DNA from 3 places in the Gordonia sp. 852002-10350_SCH5691597 genome. Region 2 is predicted to be linked to each of the others. Evidence: predicted binding sites of a transcription regulator. Region 2 holds the regulator's gene; each other region holds the start of a gene.

Region 1 (5,809 bases), on a different contig from region 2:
GACGTGACGACGCGGGAGTCGGCTGCAGCGCAGCGCATACGCGATGCGGCAATTGTGTCGTTCGCCCAACTCGGCTATGCGGGCACGTCGACGCGGCAGATCGCTGCCTCGTTGAAGATGAGCGCCGCGGCGATGTACCCACACTTCCGGTCGAAAGAGGACCTGCTGTACTCGATCGCCCTCGACGGACACCGCAGCGTCTACGAGGCGCTACGCGAAGTCGACGATCCGTCAGACCCGTACGCGGTTCGTCTGGAGAACGTCGTGAGTGCCTTCGCGCGGTGGCAGGCGGAGCATCACGAGCTGGCCAAGGTGGTCCAGTACGAACTGGGCGCGCTCACCGCCGATCACTACCGTTCGATCAGCGCGGTTCGCCGCAAGACGACCGCAATCCTCGCGACCATCGTCGCCGGAGGGGTCGCGGCCGGGGAGTTCGCGGCCGACGACCCGGACGATGTGGTGCTCGCCATCTCATCGCTGTGCGTCGACGTGTGCCGCTGGTTCCCCAGTCGAGATCACCGCGACCCCAGCATGCTGGGGACCGCGTACGCGCGTATGGCCCTGCGCATGGTGTTGGCGCGCGAGGGTTGATTCGACCAGGGTTGATTCGACGCCCAACCACGTCAGCCCCGCCACCGAATGTACGGTGCGGGGTGCTGACGGGTTGCGGTGCAACAGGATTGGCGGCGACGCCGCAGCCAGTCAGGCTGCGTCATACAGCGGCGGGTCGACGCCGCCGGGCGATTCGGGGGCGGCCGGCGGGTCCGGGTCAGGTGACGCGCCGGGGTCGGATGGCCCGCCGGGGTCCGTCGGCGGGTCCGGGTCGAGTTCGAGTGGTCTGGGTGGGTTCCACGTGAAGTCGGCGCGCTTCTCGCGGGCCGGGGTGTCGTCGGTGAGCATGCTCGCCACCAGTCGCAGTTCGACGCCGGTGAAGATCTGCTCATACGCGCTCGGCGTATCCGTTTTCCGGCGTGGCGATACAGCAGCGCCGCCAACGCTGGGTTCGCCTGCGCCGGTCATGCCGCTCGAACTCGCACCGCCGGCCGTTGTAATTCCAGCAGGATGCCCGGTGGTGTCGGTCGCGGTGTGTTCGGCGTTGATCTGTTCGGGGTTGATCTGCTCGGTGTGGGTGTGCGCGGTGCCGGTGTGCGCGGAGGCGAGATAGTCGCGGAAGTCGGCGGCCACGTCGGCCATTCGGTTCACATGTTCACGATTGGGTGGCATGCCGGGAGTGGCGTTCAACCGCCACGCCACTCGTCCGGTGTCGGGACCGTCGGTGATCATTCGCGTTGTGTACTGGCCGATATTCGGTCCGACCTTGCTGTTGTGCACGTCGCATGCGGGCACCAGTTGGTCGATATCGGTGAGTCCACCCTTCGCCCAGTCCTTGGCGGCGTGATGCATCTGTACTCGCGACGCGGGTTGGGTACAACCCGGTGCTGAACACATCCCGCCGCCATCGGAGGCGAACGAGGCGAAGCGTTGTCCGAGGGTGGCGATCCTTTTCGATCGACCCAAATACAGTGGCACGCTGGTGTGTTCGGCGAACACTGCGAGGAATGGCTGCGCGCCGCTGGTGGCAGCCATCTCGATCAGATCCTTGATCGGCAGTAGCGCTCCGGAGGCGGTCTGCGCCAAACCGGCCTGCTGCTCGAGTTCGGTGAGACTGGTTTTGACGATCACCTGGATCGGCAGCCCGCGATGAGACTTGCCGAGCATGCCGGAGTCGAGCACACGAGCCAGCAGCGCAGAGAAGGCGTCATGATTGCGTTGCGCTGCCGATCGCTCGTCACGTTGTGCCGCTGCGCGGAGCAGGTCGGGATCAGCCGAACCGACAGGTCCCGACGGCGAGTCGGGATCATCGGGATTGTTCATACCGGGTTTGCCCCACGCGTCCAGCACCGCATCCAGACGCGCGCGTGCGGCCGGATCGAGATCGGCGGTCAGCCGTGACATCAGTTGCGCATCTTGCCGATTCACCCAGAACGCACGACGACGCTTACGGTCTTTGGCGTCTGTCAGTGAGCCGTCGGGATCGAGATGGGCCAACAATCGTGCCCCGAGACTGCTGATTTCAGTCGGGGTGTATGAAGTCGCATAATCTGCCATCTGCGCCTCGGCGGCCGCACGCGTCTCTGCCGGAACGGCGCGAGGGATCTTGTTGAGCACATCGATGACGGCCCGTGCATGTGCGGGCGCCACCAATCCCTGCGCCACACGCTCGGCCAGGGTTGGACACTTCGGGGCCACTCGCTCACCCAGTATCGAGGTGAATGTGCCGGTTTCGGCGATCAGCCAATACCTGGCCGCAGGGTCACCGACGTGCAGATGACTGGCCAAAAACCCACTTAGATTGCGGTAGCCCAGCCTACGGTCGGCACTGCGATCAGACACCTCGACCACCAGACGGTCGGTCACAGCTCCCGAGGTGCGCCGAGCCAGCCGCTCGGCAACCTGCGCAGCTTCTACGAGGACTCCGTCCGACAGCGCCGACGCATCAACCTCAGCCAACGTGTCCAAGGCTGCTGACAGACGTGACAGTTGCTCAGCCACCGCGGCATCGGCCGAACCTGGCACGGTTGAAGCCAAAGCGGAAGGCGTGCTGGGGTTTTCGTCGATCTGCTCGTCGTGAAATTCTGTGGCCATCTGTTCTCACCCCCGCCCGTAAGTATCGCTACAGAGAATCGGCCGCCGAGATCGAGTCAAACAGCCTCTTCGAATATGTGTTCTATGCTACCTGACGAAACGGACATCCGCCAGGAGAATCCGAACAATCTTTCGATGAGAGGCGGTGTCCTTTCGGGTGTGATCTCATCTCCCAGAACAACGCGGAGACGCCTCAGCTCGCAAGTCCCCGCACGGCTGTGGCGCGACTACAGAGCGTCGCGAACAGGCCAAGCTGAGCGAACGGGGTGCGGCAGAACCGTGATCTCACCGGGAGGACGGATATGGGAGCACCACGGAAGTTCGATCAGTAGACCCGTGAGCCGGCGGTTCGGATGTATCACGACCGTTTGAAGGAGGCGGCCGAGTCGAAACTCGCCGCCAGTAAGCACGTCGGTGGCCTGTTCAACGTCAAACTGCGACGTTGCCCAACTGGATCGAGAAAGACGCCTGCTGGATTCAGGGCCGGGCGCGCAGACGGTCGCCGAGCATGAAGCCGAGGTCCACCGGACTTCGGCGTCAATTTGCCGAATTGCCAAGAACTAATGAGATTGTGAAGACTGCTTCAGCGCTTTTCGCAGCGGCGGAGATCGACCGCGGACTGCGGTGATCGAGGACACAACACACGGTGCCCTTGGCTCCGTCGGGCTGTGTCAGCTACCTCGCGGACGTTATTCTCAGCCGCGCGCGATCCACGTCGTCTTGAGTCCGGTGAACTTCTCGATCGCGTGGACCGACAGGTCCGAACCGAACCCCGATGCCCCGAAGCCGCCGAAAGGTGTTCCGGGAGAAAGGGCGTCGACAGTGTTGATCGAGACGGTTCCGGCGTGCAGATTGTCCGACATCCGCAGTGCGCGATCGAGATTCGAGGTCCATGCCGATGCTGCAAGCCCGAACGGAGTGTCATTGGCCAGGGCGACTGCCTCGTCCTCGGAATCGAACGCGATCACCGCCAGCACCGGGCCGAAGATCTCGTCGGTCATCACCGCCGAATCGGCGGGAAGGTCGACGACGACGGTGGGCTCCATGAAGCACCCGACGTCGCCGATTCGGTTGCCGCCAAGTGCTATTCGTCCGTCTTCGCGCGCCTGATCGACGAAGCCGAGGACGAGGTCGAGTTGCTTGCGCGTCACCATGGCGCCCGTTGTCGACGCCGGGTCGAGCGGGTCGCCAGGCAAGTAAGCCCCAGCCTTCTCGACAACCTTGTCGACGAATTCGTCGAGTATTTCGCGCTGCACCAGAAGTCGGCTGTTGGCAGAGCAGACCTCGCCCTGATTGCCGAAGATGCCGAAACAGGCCATCTCTGCGGCGGCGTCGAGGTCGGCGCAGTCGGCGAACACCAGGTTGGGGCTCTTGCCGCCACACTCGAGCCAGACCTGCTTCATGTTCGATTCTGCGCTGTAGGCCAAGAACTTCTTTCCGACCTCCGTGGAGCCGGTGAATGTCAGGCACTGCACGTCGGAGTGGAGTCCGAGCGCACGACCGGCGTCGGCGCCCAGGCCCGGCACGACGTTGAAGACGCCGGGTGGGATCCCGGCTTCGACCGCGATCTCGGCCAAGCGCAGAGCCGAAAGCGGGCTTTCCTCAGCAGGTTTGAGGACGACGGTGTTGCCCGCGGCCAGTGCGGGTGCGACCTTCCATGCTGCGATGTCGAGCGGAAAGTTCCAGGGCACAACTGCGCCGACGACGCCCAGCGGTACCCGGCGAACCATGGCGACGCTGCCGTCGGCGGTCGGGGGCAACTCGCCCGGGATCTTGTCGGCCACCTCGCCGTAGAACCGGAAAACGGCTGCGGCGCCGGGGACTTCGACCTCGTACGAATCGCGGATCGCCTTGCCCATCTCCAGCGTCACGAGCGTCGCGAGTTCCTCGGCATGCTGTTCGATCAGGGTGGCGAAGCGGATGAGTACCGTCCCGCGCTCGCCGGCGGACAGCTTCGACCAGCGCCCGTCGTCGAAGGCTCGACGCGCAGCGGCGACGGCGACGTCGACGTCCTCGGCGTTGCAGGCGGCGACGGAGGCGAGCACGGTGTCCGTCGCAGGGTTCACGACGTCGAAGGTCGTGCCGGACTGTGCGGAGAGCCACTGGCCATCGATGAACGCCTGGGAGCAGAACGCGATCTCGCCTGCGCGCGCGGACCAGTCGATCGAGGTGAGGTCGGGTAGATCGGTCATGACTCTATCGTGACGGGAAATCGTGAAGCGCGATAGATCAGGCAGCGCCGATTTATCTGACGTTCTACATCGGTCTGGTCGATGTAAGGGGGCGCCGACGTGGTACGGCTGCCCGTCAGCGCCGAGAACGTATAGCGCAACGAGGTCATCTGTTCTCTAGATGTAAAAGTCCGGAACTTTCTGTTTTCCCGGTGATGCTGATCGCCTCGATACTTGCTGAACAGCCCCGACGCCGTGGCCGTGGCTCGCTCCGAACCGCACACCGTGACACCCGCCAGACACACGCGCACAGGCCGATCCAGTGCCGCCCACACAGAGCAGAGGTATCTCCCGATGAACACGTCAACCCAGCCGTCGACGGGCGCAGCGCCGTCGGTGGAGCGCCGCACCATCGACCACATTCCGCACGACGAACGGCACGGCCGCGCGCGCGACATCTTCACCGTGTGGTTCGGCTCGAACATCATGCTGCTGACGATCATCACCGGAGCGCTGGCCACCACCGTGTTCGGGCTGCCCTTCTGGGCGGGCGCGATCGCAGTCGTCGCTGGCAATCTCGTGGGCGGTGTGGTCATGGCGCTGCACGCGGCGCAGGGCCCGCAGATGGGTGTACCCCAGATGCTCCAGACCCGAGCACAATTCGGTTCGCTGGGCAGCCTGCTCGTGGTGGTGCTCGTCGTCTTCATGTATCTGGGATTCTTCGCGTCGAACGCGGTGCTCGGCGGCAAAGCCTTCGCCGAAGTGACCGGGCTGCCGGACAACTGGGCGATCTTCATCATCGGTGCCATCAGCGTCGTCGTGACGATGATCGGCTACAAGCTGATTCACTCCATGGCGGCTGTGCTGTCGGTGGTCGCGGGCCTGGCGCTCCTCCTCGCGTTCGTCTGGATGATCGGTGTCAATGGGTTGCCGACGGATACCTGGCACAGCAGCGGGTTCACCTGGGCAGGCTTCATGGCCACGTTCTCCGC
Region 2 (5,809 bases):
TCCCGGCTCGTCACTCTCCAAGAAGCCGCCCGCATTCCTGATGGCTGCCGAGATCCTGGAAACGTCACGACTTTTCGCGCACACCGTCGCGGGAATCGACCCGCTGTGGGCCGAGCGACTCGCAGGCGACCTGGTCAAACGCACATACAGCGAGCCGCACTGGTCGTCGAAGCGCGGTGCCACGATGGCATACGAACGTGCGACGCTCTACGGCGTCCCGTTGGTGGCCCGACGCCGCGTCGACTACGGCCCCATCGACCCCGCAGCCGCGCGTGACATGTTCATCCGGCACGCGCTCGTCGAAGGCGACTGGAAGACCAATCATCCGTTCTTCGAACGCAATCGGGCACTCCTGTCCGACGCCGCCGAAGTCGAACACCGCGCTCGACGCCGCGACGTGGTGATCACCGAAGACCAACTGTTCGACTTCTACGACCATCGCATCGGCGCCGAGGTCACCTCGGCACGCCACTTCGACACCTGGTGGAAGAAGGCGCGCCGAGCCGACCAGGCGCTGCTCGACCTCACCCCGAAGGACGTCGCCGCCGACGTCCACGTCGCCGATGCCGACTATCCCGGCGAGTGGCAACAGGGCGATACCCGCTACCGCCTGCGATACCGGTTCGAGCCCGGCGCGCCCGATGACGGTGTGTCCGTGCTCATTCCGCGTCCACTGTTGCGACACGTACGTCCTGCTGGTTTTGACTGGCTGGTCCCGGGAATGCGTAGCGAACTCGCCACCGAGTTGATCAAGACACTGCCCAAGACCATCCGCAAAACGATGGCCCCCGCCGGACGATTCGCCGATCTCGCGCTGTCTCGCCTCACCCCACGCCGAGAGCCACTCACCACCGGCCTCGCGCGTGAACTGTCGACGATCACCGGGCAGACGATTGCGGCCGACGACTTCGCTCCCGAGCGACTCCCCGCCTACCTTCGGATGAACTTCGTCGTGATCGACGAGCGAGAGGAGTCGGTCGCCACCGGCAAATCCCTCGCCGACCTCCGCCGACGTATCGAGGGTGACGCGCCTGCGCCGACGCCGCGTCGGGTGTACCCGACGTGGACGGCCGACGGAATCGGAACACTTGCCGAGTCGAGCGTCGATACGGTTGCCGGACAACAGATCACACGCTATCCATCACTCGAGGTCGTCGCTGGAGAGCGCAACCGTGGGGTGGCACGGACGCTCGCGACGTCGGACGCACAGCGACGTGTGCAACTGCACGGTGCCGTCATAGAACTGCTCGACCATGCGATCGCGCCGCTCTCGCGCAAGATCAGCGCCGGGCTCGACCCGGCCGATCGACTGGCCATGAGTCAGAGTCCCTACGCGTCGCCCGACGCGCTGTATTCCGACTGCACCCGCAGGGCGATTCGCGACATCGCGCCCGCAGCAGTCGATCTGGGCTCGATCCGCACGCCGTCGGCCTTCGACGAACTCGTCTCGACACTGCGACCGCGCGTATCGGCAGCGGCGCCGGAGTACTTCGCACTCGCCGTCGAGGTCTTGCGCGAGGTGGCTCCCCTACGTGCCGAGATCGACCGCCATTCGGGTCAAACAGCATGCGACGACGTCGCCGAACAGTTCAACAACCTGGTCTTCGACGGATTCGTCCTGGCCACGGCGCGCGAACACCTGCAGCACGTTCCGCGATACCTGACCGCCGCACGGCAGCGTCTCGAGCAACTTCCTGCCGCGGCCCTTCGCGACCGCGATGGAATGGCCGCCATCGACAGAGTCACCGAGCGGTGGAACCAGCGCCTGACACAGCTCCCCGAATCGCGCCGAGACGCCGTCAGCGAGGAAGCGCAGTGGATTGTCGAGGAACTTCGGGTCAGCCTCTTCGCCCAGAAGCTCGGGACCGCCTATCCCATTTCGGAGAAACGCGCGCTACGAGCTCTTGACCGACTCGGTTGACACCGGACGCGGTGGAGTCGTCGCTGAGTCGACGGCGGGCGGGGTGTCGAGGTCGTCTGCGCCTTCGTGGGAACCGGTGAGGTTGCCCTGGAGGTCGTCGATCTCGCGTTGAAAGTCTTCGAGCGAATCGAACGAGCGATAGACCGAGGCGAAACGTAGATATGCCACCTCGTCGAGGTCGCGCAGCGGGCCGAGAATGGCCAGACCGACCTCGTTGCTGGGGATCTCAGCCGAACCCGACGACCTGACAGCGTCTTCGACCTGCTGAGCCAACTGTGCGAGATCGTCTTCGTTCACGTGACGTCCCTGGCATGCGCGGCGCACCCCGCGCATCACCTTTTCTCTGCTGAACGGCTCGGTCACTCCGTTTCGCTTCACGACTGCCAGAACAGCACTCTCGACCGTGGAGAAACGTCGCCCACATTCGCTGCACGCGCGACGTCGGCGGATTGCCTGCCCCTCATCGGCGACACGCGAATCGACGACCTTGGTGTCTTCGTTCTTGCAAAACGGGCAGCGCATGTAGTCCTCGTGCGAATCTCGGGACGCAGCGGCTCCGTCGGTCTGGCGTGGTCCGATCGTCTGACGACCGGCGGAAGCGAGACCGCAGCGGTGACCGTGTCGGTTTCCGACTGGACCCTGTGACATCGAGAATACCGCCAGCGCTTAGCGGTACGCGGGTGTGACAAGCGGTTGGCCAACGCGCAGCCCGCTCGACGGCAGATCGTTGAGGTCGATGATCTCGTCGATCACGGTTTGACGCGGCATATCGGGCGCGACCCGCGCCGCGATCGAGCTCAGCGATTCGCCGGAACGCACATGGACCACCTGCGTAGAGGTCGAAGCCGGCATGCTCGCCCGCTGGTAGTCGGCACCGATGGTCCCGACCACCCACACGGTCAGTGCCAAACCGATTCCCGCGAGCACCGCCAATATCGCAGCCCGTCGTCGACGGGCCGCCACCAGCTCGCCGACGCCACCGGCGCATCGCGTGCCTGCGGGACGCGTAGAGGTGCCGTGATCGAACGTGATCCGATGTCGACGCTGCGGCGAGACGTCTGCGCCGGCTGCCCGTCGGACCTCACTTGTTCGAACACGTCCCGCCACACGCAGCTCTTCGCTACGGACGGCATTCGACGGCGCGCGTCCACTGACCACCGTGGCGCGGTGAACCCGGGAACGAGGCGTTTGTTCAGGTCGAGGGGGTGCAGATCGGGCGGTCGGCGGTGTTGCCACGGATGCACTCGACGTGCTGGGAACCGAGCGGGTCACCGGGTTTGTCATCAGGCTGGTCATCGCTACCTCCAATGGTCGATCAAGCGTTCGATGAACTGATGTTCGAGTTCTACCAGAGGGGTCCGACAAAGTCCTGCGACACGTCGAACAAATGTTTGATGTTGTCCGTGGCCTCCGCTACTGTCGGCGCCAGACGATGGAAGAAAGACGCACCCACCCCGCTTCACAACAGCAGCCAGTTCACAACAGCAGCCGCTTCAAGATCAGGAAGGACGGAACCGATGACAGAGAAGTCACGACGCAGCCCGTCGTCGCCCAAGGGCAACGGTCGCAGCGTCGAGGGAAAGAAGAGCGAAGGCGGCGAGGAGGCACCGATCCATCCGGCCGTCGCCGAGGCCACACTCACCGGTCGCCAGCGTGACGTCCTCGATGTGATCCGAAAGTCGGTACGCGAGCGTGGATATCCGCCGAGCATTCGAGAGATCGGCGACGCCGTCGGCCTCACCTCCACCTCATCGGTCGCTCACCAGTTGCGCACCCTCGAGCGCAAGGGCCTGCTGAAACGGGACGCCAACCGTCCGCGAGCGGTCAACGTCTCCGAGGCTCCCGACGCACCGCACTCCGATGCCATCAACGGAGATCTCCCGACGCCCACGTTCGTTCCGGTACTCGGCCGTATCGCGGCGGGCGGTCCGATTCTCGCGGAGGAGGCGGTCGAAGACGTCTTTCCGCTCCCGCGTGAGCTCGTCGGTGAGGGCTCGTTGTTCCTGCTCCGCGTCGTCGGCGAATCGATGATCGACGCCGCGATCTGCGACGGCGACTGGGTCGTCGTACGTCAGCAGAACGTCGCCGACAACGGCGACATCGTCGCAGCGATGATCGACGGCGAGGCGACGGTGAAGACCTTCAAACGCAAAGACGGCCACGTCTGGCTGATGCCGCACAACCCGCTCTTCGATCCGATCCCCGGAGACGACGCCGCCATCCTCGGCAAGGTCGTGACGGTCATGCGTCGGGTGTGATGCACTGAACCTGGCCCCGCAGGTCACTGACCAGCGGGGCCTATATCAGTGGTCGAGTTTTTCGGCAGCGGCACGTCGGGCGAGTGCCGGACTCGAGGTCGCAAGCGCGGCAGCTGCCGCGGTCCGGCACTGCTCCATGGTTACCGTCGACAGCTTCGCCCCGACTGCTGCTGTCGCGGCCGGAGCCGCCGACAGCGAGGTGACTCCCAGTCCGACGAGCACACACGCGAGCGACGGGTCGGCCGCGGCCTCACCACAGACGCCGACGGGCTTGCCCTGCTGGGCGCCGGCCGTCGCGACCTGAGAGATGAGTGCGAGCACCGCGGGTTGCCACGGGTCGGTCAGTTCGGCGAGTTCTGCCGACATCCGGTCGGCCGCCATCGTGTACTGCGTGAGGTCGTTGGTTCCGATCGACACGAAGTCGACCTCAGCCAGAATCGCCGGCGCCAGGATCGCCGCAGCCGGGATCTCGATCATCACTCCAGCCGTCAGACCACGCTGACGGACGAGATCGGCGAACTGTGCGGCCTCCGCGGCCGTGGCGATCATCGGTGCCATGACCCACGGCGTCGTACCGGATTCTTCTGCCGCGCGCGCGATCGCGTCGAGCTGAGTTCGCACGATTTCGGGGTGGTCATCGCCGATTCGGTTACCGCGTACGCCGAGTGCGGGGTTCGCCTCGTCCGGGTGCTCGATGAAGGCCAGCGGCTTGTCCGAACCGGCGTCGAGCGTTCTGATGACGACTTTCTGGCCCGCGAACGCTTCGAACACGTCGCGGTACAGACGTGTCTGCTCGTCGACATCGGGTTCCTCTGCCCGGTCGAGAAATGCCAACTCGGTGCGGAACAGCCCGATCCCCTCGACCGGCGCATCGGCCGCGCGACGCGCCGACACACCATCGGCGACATTCGCCAGGATGGCGACGTCGGTGCCGTCAGCAGTCCGGCCAGGGCCACGCCACGCAGCAACAAGCGCTGCCTCCGCAACACTGCGCTCGACGAGTTCGCGCGCCTCGGACTCCTCCGGTTCGACGGTGATCGACCCCGCACCGCCGTCGAGCAAAACCATTGTGCCGCTGGTGATCTCACTCAATCGAGCCACGGCGACCACGCACGGGATGCCCAATTGACGCGCGATGATGGCGGTATGACTGGTCGGTCCGCCGAGACGCGTGGCCAGCCCGACGATCACAGCGGGATCGAGCCCCGCGGTATCCGCGGGAGCGAGGTCGTCCGCGAAGAGGATCGACGGTTGGCTCGGCGTCGGAATTCCCGGCTCCGGCCGGCCGAGCAACTCGGCGACCACCCGGTCACGCACGTCGTTGAGGTCGGTGATCCGCTCTGCCATCAACCCGCCGAGTTTGGCGAACATCTCGGAGAACTGCGCCGTGGCCGCGACTGCGGCAGCAGGTGCCGACGCCCCCTTCGAGACACGGGACTTTGCCGCACCGATCCATCCCCGATCCTCGGCCAACCCGGCGGTCGCGGCAAGAACCTCGGCCGCAGCTCCCGACGCGTGTGATGCGCGATCACGCAGTCTGCCCGCGACGACTGCCGCGGCGGCGACGAGACGTTCCGACTCCGTGTCCCGCTCGCCCTCGGCGAGGACGCGATCAGTGCCGAGTGACGTC
Region 3 (5,809 bases), on a different contig from region 2:
CGTTCCAGGGGGGTCACCCAGGTCGCCGTCGTCGGGATCGCCAGTGGCGCAGGCGTCGAATCGACGGCGCGTGACGCACACGAAGCGGGGTTCAACGTGACGTTGCCGACCGATGCGATGACCGATTCCGACGGGGAGCGTCACGCGCACAGCGTGCGCGAGGTGTTCCCCCAGATCGCCGAGACAGGTTCGACCGCAGAGCTTCTCGAACTCCTCGACGCCACAGCTCAGTGAGTGCCGTGGCCACCGGCGACGCCGGTGTGGCACAGCGCAATCCCTTCGGCTGGAGATTCACCGGGCCACTGTTGATGGGGTCGACACTCAACCCGATCAACAGTTCCATGATCGCCACCGCGCTCGTCGGGATCGGCGTCGACTTCCATCGGGGTCCGGCCCAGACGACGATTCTGATCTCAGTGCTCTACCTGTGTAGCGCAGTGGCACAACCGACGATGGGCAAACTCGCGACGGTATTCGGTCCTCGTCGCGTCTTCGCCTCCGGGCTGGTCATCCTGCTGATCGCCGGTGTCATCGGTGCCGCCGCGCCGGCGTTCTGGTGTCTTCTGCTCTCCCGTGCGTTGATCGGCATCGGCACCTCTGCGGCGTATCCCACGGCCATGGCGCTCGTGCGGTCGCGAGCCGACTCCTTCGGCACCGGCGTGCCGAGCCGGATACTCGGCGGGTTCTCGATCGCCGCCCAGGTGATCGCCGTCATCGGTCTGCCCCTCGGCGGTGTACTGACCGGTGTGTTCGGCTGGCGCGCTGTGTTCTTCGTCAACATCCCCGTTGCACTGGTCACCATCGCGTGGGCGCTGCGCAGTATTCCCCGCGACGGGGCGGTCCATGTAGGTGGTGTCCGGGGTCTTGTCCGCGTCGTCGACGTCGTGGGGGTAGTGCTTTTCGCGGTGACCGTCGTTGTGACACTCGAGTTCTTGGCGCGCCTGCCAGAACCGCGGTGGTGGTTGCTCGTCATCGTCGCCGTATCGGGGCTGTTGCTGTTCCTCTGGGAACTACGTGCTGCACAACCGCTCATCGACGTACGGATGCTCGCGGCCAACTCCCCGTTGGTGCGCACCTACCTGCGCCAGATGCTGGCAGGGCTCGGCTCGTACACGGCGATGTACGGCATCAGCCAGTGGATGGAGCAGTCCGCGGGCTACACGGCCGCGCAGGTCGGCCTCATCCTCATCCCGTACTCCGCGCTCAGTGTCGTGTGTGCGCGGGTCAACTCGACGCACGGATGGGTGCGAATTCCGTTGATCCTCACAGGTTTCTGCTTTGTCGGCGCCGGTGTCACCGCCGTGGCGATCCATCATTCCTCTGGGCTGTGGATCCTGCTCACGATGACCTTCCTGTTCGGCGTAGCCAACGGATTGAGCGGCTACGCCAACCAGGCGACGCTCTACACGCAGAGCCCGTCGGAGTCGATCGGCGTGGCGTCGGGTCTGTACAGAACGTTCATGTACTTCGGGGCGATCTTCTCGTCGAGCCTCATCGGTATCGCCTTCGGGGCCCGCGCCACCGACGGTGGACTACACGTCGCGGGCTGGGCGATCGTGGTCATCGGATCGGTGTTGATCGCCATGACGTTGGTGGATCGTCGGATTCCGAGAGCGGTGTCGGCAGACTGATGGTGCGGTCTCGCCGCAACGAGCGAGTGCCGAACGTCGTCGAGTTGAGCGAGGATGTGGGTCCAATCGAAGGATGTGGGTGCTGCAGCACCCACATCCTTCAGTTCGACACATATTCAAAGTCGGGTGGCAGGGACTGTCGTCGGCGAGGCGAGGGGGCAGCCCACCACTCACCGTCTGTCGAACGTATGTTCTATGATGGACGGGTGGGTTGGAACCAGGGCCCGCCGACCTGGCGGGAGATGGAGCGAGTGCTGTCGGGGCGCTCGCCGAAAGGCGGTCGGCCGGGGGAGTTCTTCGGTCCCGAGCAACCCGGCGACGGCAACGACAGCCCCGCGTGGTCGCGCAAGCGGGGTGCCTACACCGCACCGGAGGTTGCACGCGAGCGCTCGTCGGTGCGCTACGCCGAACTGCACGCGCACAGTGCCTACAGCTTCCTCGACGGGGCGTCGATGCCCGAGGAGATGGTGGAGGAGGCGGCCCGACTCGACCTGACCGGTCTGTCGATCACCGACCACGACGGTTTCTACGGCGTGGTCCGATTCGCCGAGGCCGCAAAGGAATTCGCGATGCCGACGGTGTTCGGTGCCGAACTCTCCCTGGAGCCCGACGTGACCCGGACCGGGGTGACCGATCCGGCCGGTGAGCATCTGCTGGTCCTCGCGCGTGACAGTGAGGGCTATCGGAGGTTGTCACGAATCATTGCCGACGCCCACATGTCCGGTGGTGAGAAGGGGCTGCTGCGCTACGACGTCGACCGGCTGACCCGCGACGCAGGCCACTGGGTGATCCTGACGGGCTGTCGCAAGGGCGCGGTTCGCCGAGCGTTGGATCGGGCGGGTATCGGTGCTGCCGAGGCCGCTCTTGGCGGAGTGGTCGAGCGGTTCGGACGCGACGACGTCGTCGTCGAACTCACTGCTCAGGGCCTGCCCGACGATGACGAGCGCAATGCGGTACTCGCCGACCTCGCGCGACGATTCGGGCTGCCGACCGTCGCGACGTCGGGGGCACACTTCGCGGGGCCGCGCCGTCGACGCCTCGCGCTGGCGATGGCGGCGGTCCGTGCCCGCACCGACATCGAGACCATCGCGGGCTGGATGCCGGGGGTCGGCGGTGCGCATCTGCGCAGCGGCGACGAGATGATGCGCCTGCTGCCCGCGCATCCTGACGCCATCGCCGCCGCGGCAGACCTCGCCGACGACTGCGCATTCTCACTCGGATTGATCGCGCCGCAGTTGCCGCCGTTCGACGTGCCGGCCGGGCACACGGAGTCCAGTTGGCTACGGCATCTCACCATGACCCGCGCGCGACGCCGCTATGGGACACCAGCCCAACATCCGGCGGCCTACCGGCAGATCGAGCACGAGCTGGCGATCGTCGAAACGCTCACCTTCCCCGGCTATTTCCTCGTCGTCGCCGACATCGTCGACTTCTGTAAACGCAACGACATCCTGTGCCAAGGCCGGGGGAGCGCCGCCAACTCCGCGGTGTGTTACGCGTTGGGTATCACCAACGTCGACCCGGTGGCCAACGAGTTGCTGTTCGAGAGGTTCCTCTCACCTGAGCGTGACGGGCCACCGGACATCGACGTTGACATCGAATCGGACCGTCGTGAAGAGGCGATCCAGTACGTGTACCGACGGTATGGCCGCGAGTACAGCGCGCAGGTCGCCAACGTGATCACCTACCGGGGCCGATCGTCGGTGCGCGACATGGCGCGAGCGCTCGGCTACGCGAGTGGTCAGCAGGACGCCTGGAGCAAGATGCCCGATACCGCGCCCGACGACGTGCTTGATCTCGCAAGCGAGATCGCCAACATGCCAAGGCATCTCGGAATCCACTCCGGTGGGATGGTGATCTGTGATCGCCCCATTGCCGATGTCTGCCCGACGGAGTGGGCGCGGATGGAGAATCGCAGCGTGTTGCAGTGGGACAAAGATGACTGTGCCGCAATCGGTTTGGTCAAGTTCGATCTGCTCGGTCTCGGGATGCTCTCGGCGCTGCACTACGCGATCGATCTGGTCGCCGAACACAAGAACATCCATGTCGACCTCGCCAAACTCGACCTCTCTGAGCAGGCGGTGTACGAGATGCTCTGTCGCGCAGACTCTGTCGGGGTTTTTCAGGTGGAATCACGAGCGCAAATGGCAACCCTCCCGCGACTGAAGCCACGCTGCTTCTACGATCTCGTCGTCGAGGTCGCGCTGATCCGTCCGGGACCGATCCAGGGCGGATCGGTCCACCCGTTCATCCGCCGACGCAACGGCCAGGAGGAGCCGACCGTCGAACATCCGTCGATGTGGCCAGCGCTCAAGCGAACACTCGGCGTACCGCTGTTCCAGGAGCAGCTCATGCAGTTGGCCGTCGACGTCGCCGGATTCGACGCCGCCGAGGCGGATCAGCTCCGTCGTGCGATGGGGTCCAAGCGCTCGCCCGAACGCATGCAGCGGCTTCGTCGACGTTTCTACGAAGGTATGCAGCGCACCCACGGCATCACCGACGAGGTCGCTGACCGGATTTTCGAGAAAATGGCAGCCTTCGCCAATTTCGGTTTCCCCGAGAGTCATTCGCAGAGTTTTGCATCGTTGGTCTTCTACTCGTCGTGGTTCAAGCTGCACCATCCGGCGGCCTTCTGCGCGGCACTGCTGCGTGCGCAACCCATGGGCTTCTACTCGCCGCAGTCGCTGGTTGCCGATGCGCGCCGACACGGCGTCGACGTGCACCGGCCGCATATCAACGCGTCGCTGGCCGAGGCGACGTTGGAGAACGATGGGCTCGACGTGCGGCTCGGGTTGGCGTCGATACGCGGGGTCGGAGACGACGTCGCGGCGCGCATCGTCGAATCAAGAGGAGCCGACGGTCCGTATACGAGTATCACCGACCTGTCGCGGCGAGCCGATCTCAACCTCGCACACCTCGAGGGATTGGCGGGCGCGGGTGCGTTCGAGTGTTTCGGCATGAGTCGACGACAAGCGTTGTGGGAGGCGGGCGCGGCGGCCTCCGCGAGCGTCGAGCATCTCGAGTTGGAGTCATCTGCGCAGGTACCGACGCTGCCGGGATTGTCGGATGTTGAGCTGGCCGCCACCGATGCCTGGGCGACGGGGATCACGCCGTCGAACTATCCGACGCAGTTCCTGCGTCCGCGGTTGACTGCGATAGGTGTCCTGCCCGCAGAGGCGCTATTGTCTGTGCCGGATGGGTCACGTGTCATCGTCGGAGGGGCTGTCACCCACCGGCAGCGTCCGGCGACAGCATCCGGCGTGACGTTCATCAACCTCGAAGACGAGACCGGGATGGTCAACGTGGTGTGCTCGGTCGGGCTGTGGTCGCGGTATCGCGAGTTGGCACACTCGGCGTCGGCGCTGCTGGTACGCGGCAGAGTGCAGAATGCAGAGGGTGCGGTGACGGTGGTTGCAGATCGGTTGCAGCGGATGGATCTTCGAGTGGGTACCCGCTCGCGGGATTGGCACTGACGTGGGATTTGCAGTGATGTGAGATGTGCACCGATGTGAGATGTGCACTGACAACGGCGCGGAAAGCATTCGCGCACAACGACAGCGGGGAGAGGAACAGATGGCGAAACAGGTGATCGTCACGGCAAAACCGAGCAGTCGCAAGGGGCCGCTCGTCGAGACCGGGCCGGACGGTTCCATCACCATCTACGTGCGCGAGCCCGCCACCGAGGGTAAGGCGAACAAGGCGGTCGCCGAACTGCTCGCCAAGCACCTCGGCGTGCCGAAGTCCAAGGTGGCACTCATCGGGGGAGCGACCGCGCGCACCAAGCGTTTCCGCGTGGGCTAGGCGGGCTTTCCGTCGGGTTCTACTAAGCCCGCGCGCCTCCATCGAGTGGGCCCCGCACAGTGTCGACTGTGCGCTCCGTGGCGCCGACTGTGCGTCAGTCCCGTTCGTGCGCAGGTACTTTCGTCACACCGCGCCGTCGAATCCGTTCTGTCGCCACGCCTCGTATACGACGATGCTCGCGGCGTTCGCCAGGTTGTGTGAGCGTCGCCCGGCGAGCATCGGGATACGAAGCCGGTCGGTGATCTCGGGTTCGGCGAGTACCTCGTCGGGGAGTCCGGTGGGTTCCGGACCGAACAGCAGCACGTCGCCGGGTTGATAGTCGACGTCGGTGTGATATCGCGATGCATGCGCGGTGAATGCGAAGACGCGTTGCGGTT

Evidence for each region. The regulator LexA, encoded in region 2, represses DNA repair genes until DNA is damaged. The targets are predictions, from matches to a motif close to CGAACANNTGTTCG.
Region 1: A5777_RS08590 (HNH endonuclease signature motif containing protein) is a predicted target of LexA. The motif match lies at 2,717-2,730, and genes of this name have one in related genera.
Region 3: A5777_RS08270 (error-prone DNA polymerase) is a predicted target of LexA. The motif match lies at 1,813-1,826, and genes of this name have one in related genera.

The regions. Positions count from the first base shown of each region.
Region 1 is NZ_LZMO01000115.1:5,194-11,002, forward strand. It holds gene A5777_RS08585 (TetR/AcrR family transcriptional regulator) at 4-591, shown strand; gene A5777_RS08590 (HNH endonuclease signature motif containing protein) at 703-2,646, opposite strand; gene A5777_RS08595 (aldehyde dehydrogenase family protein) at 3,342-4,838, opposite strand; gene A5777_RS08600 (purine-cytosine permease family protein) at 5,172-5,809, shown strand, end outside.
Region 2 is NZ_LZMO01000185.1:18,725-24,533, reverse strand. It holds gene hrpA (ATP-dependent RNA helicase HrpA) at 1-1,921, shown strand, start outside; gene nrdR (transcriptional regulator NrdR) at 1,895-2,443, opposite strand; gene A5777_RS13055 (LysM peptidoglycan-binding domain-containing protein) at 2,588-3,028, opposite strand; gene lexA (transcriptional repressor LexA) at 3,439-4,179, shown strand; gene ptsP (phosphoenolpyruvate--protein phosphotransferase) at 4,225-5,809, opposite strand, start outside.
Region 3 is NZ_LZMO01000111.1:22,136-27,944, forward strand. It holds gene A5777_RS08260 (cysteine hydrolase family protein) at 1-234, shown strand, start outside; gene A5777_RS08265 (MFS transporter) at 240-1,631, shown strand; gene A5777_RS08270 (error-prone DNA polymerase) at 1,838-5,104, shown strand; gene A5777_RS08275 (DUF167 domain-containing protein) at 5,205-5,432, shown strand; gene A5777_RS08280 (tRNA (cytidine(34)-2'-O)-methyltransferase) at 5,556-5,809, opposite strand, start outside.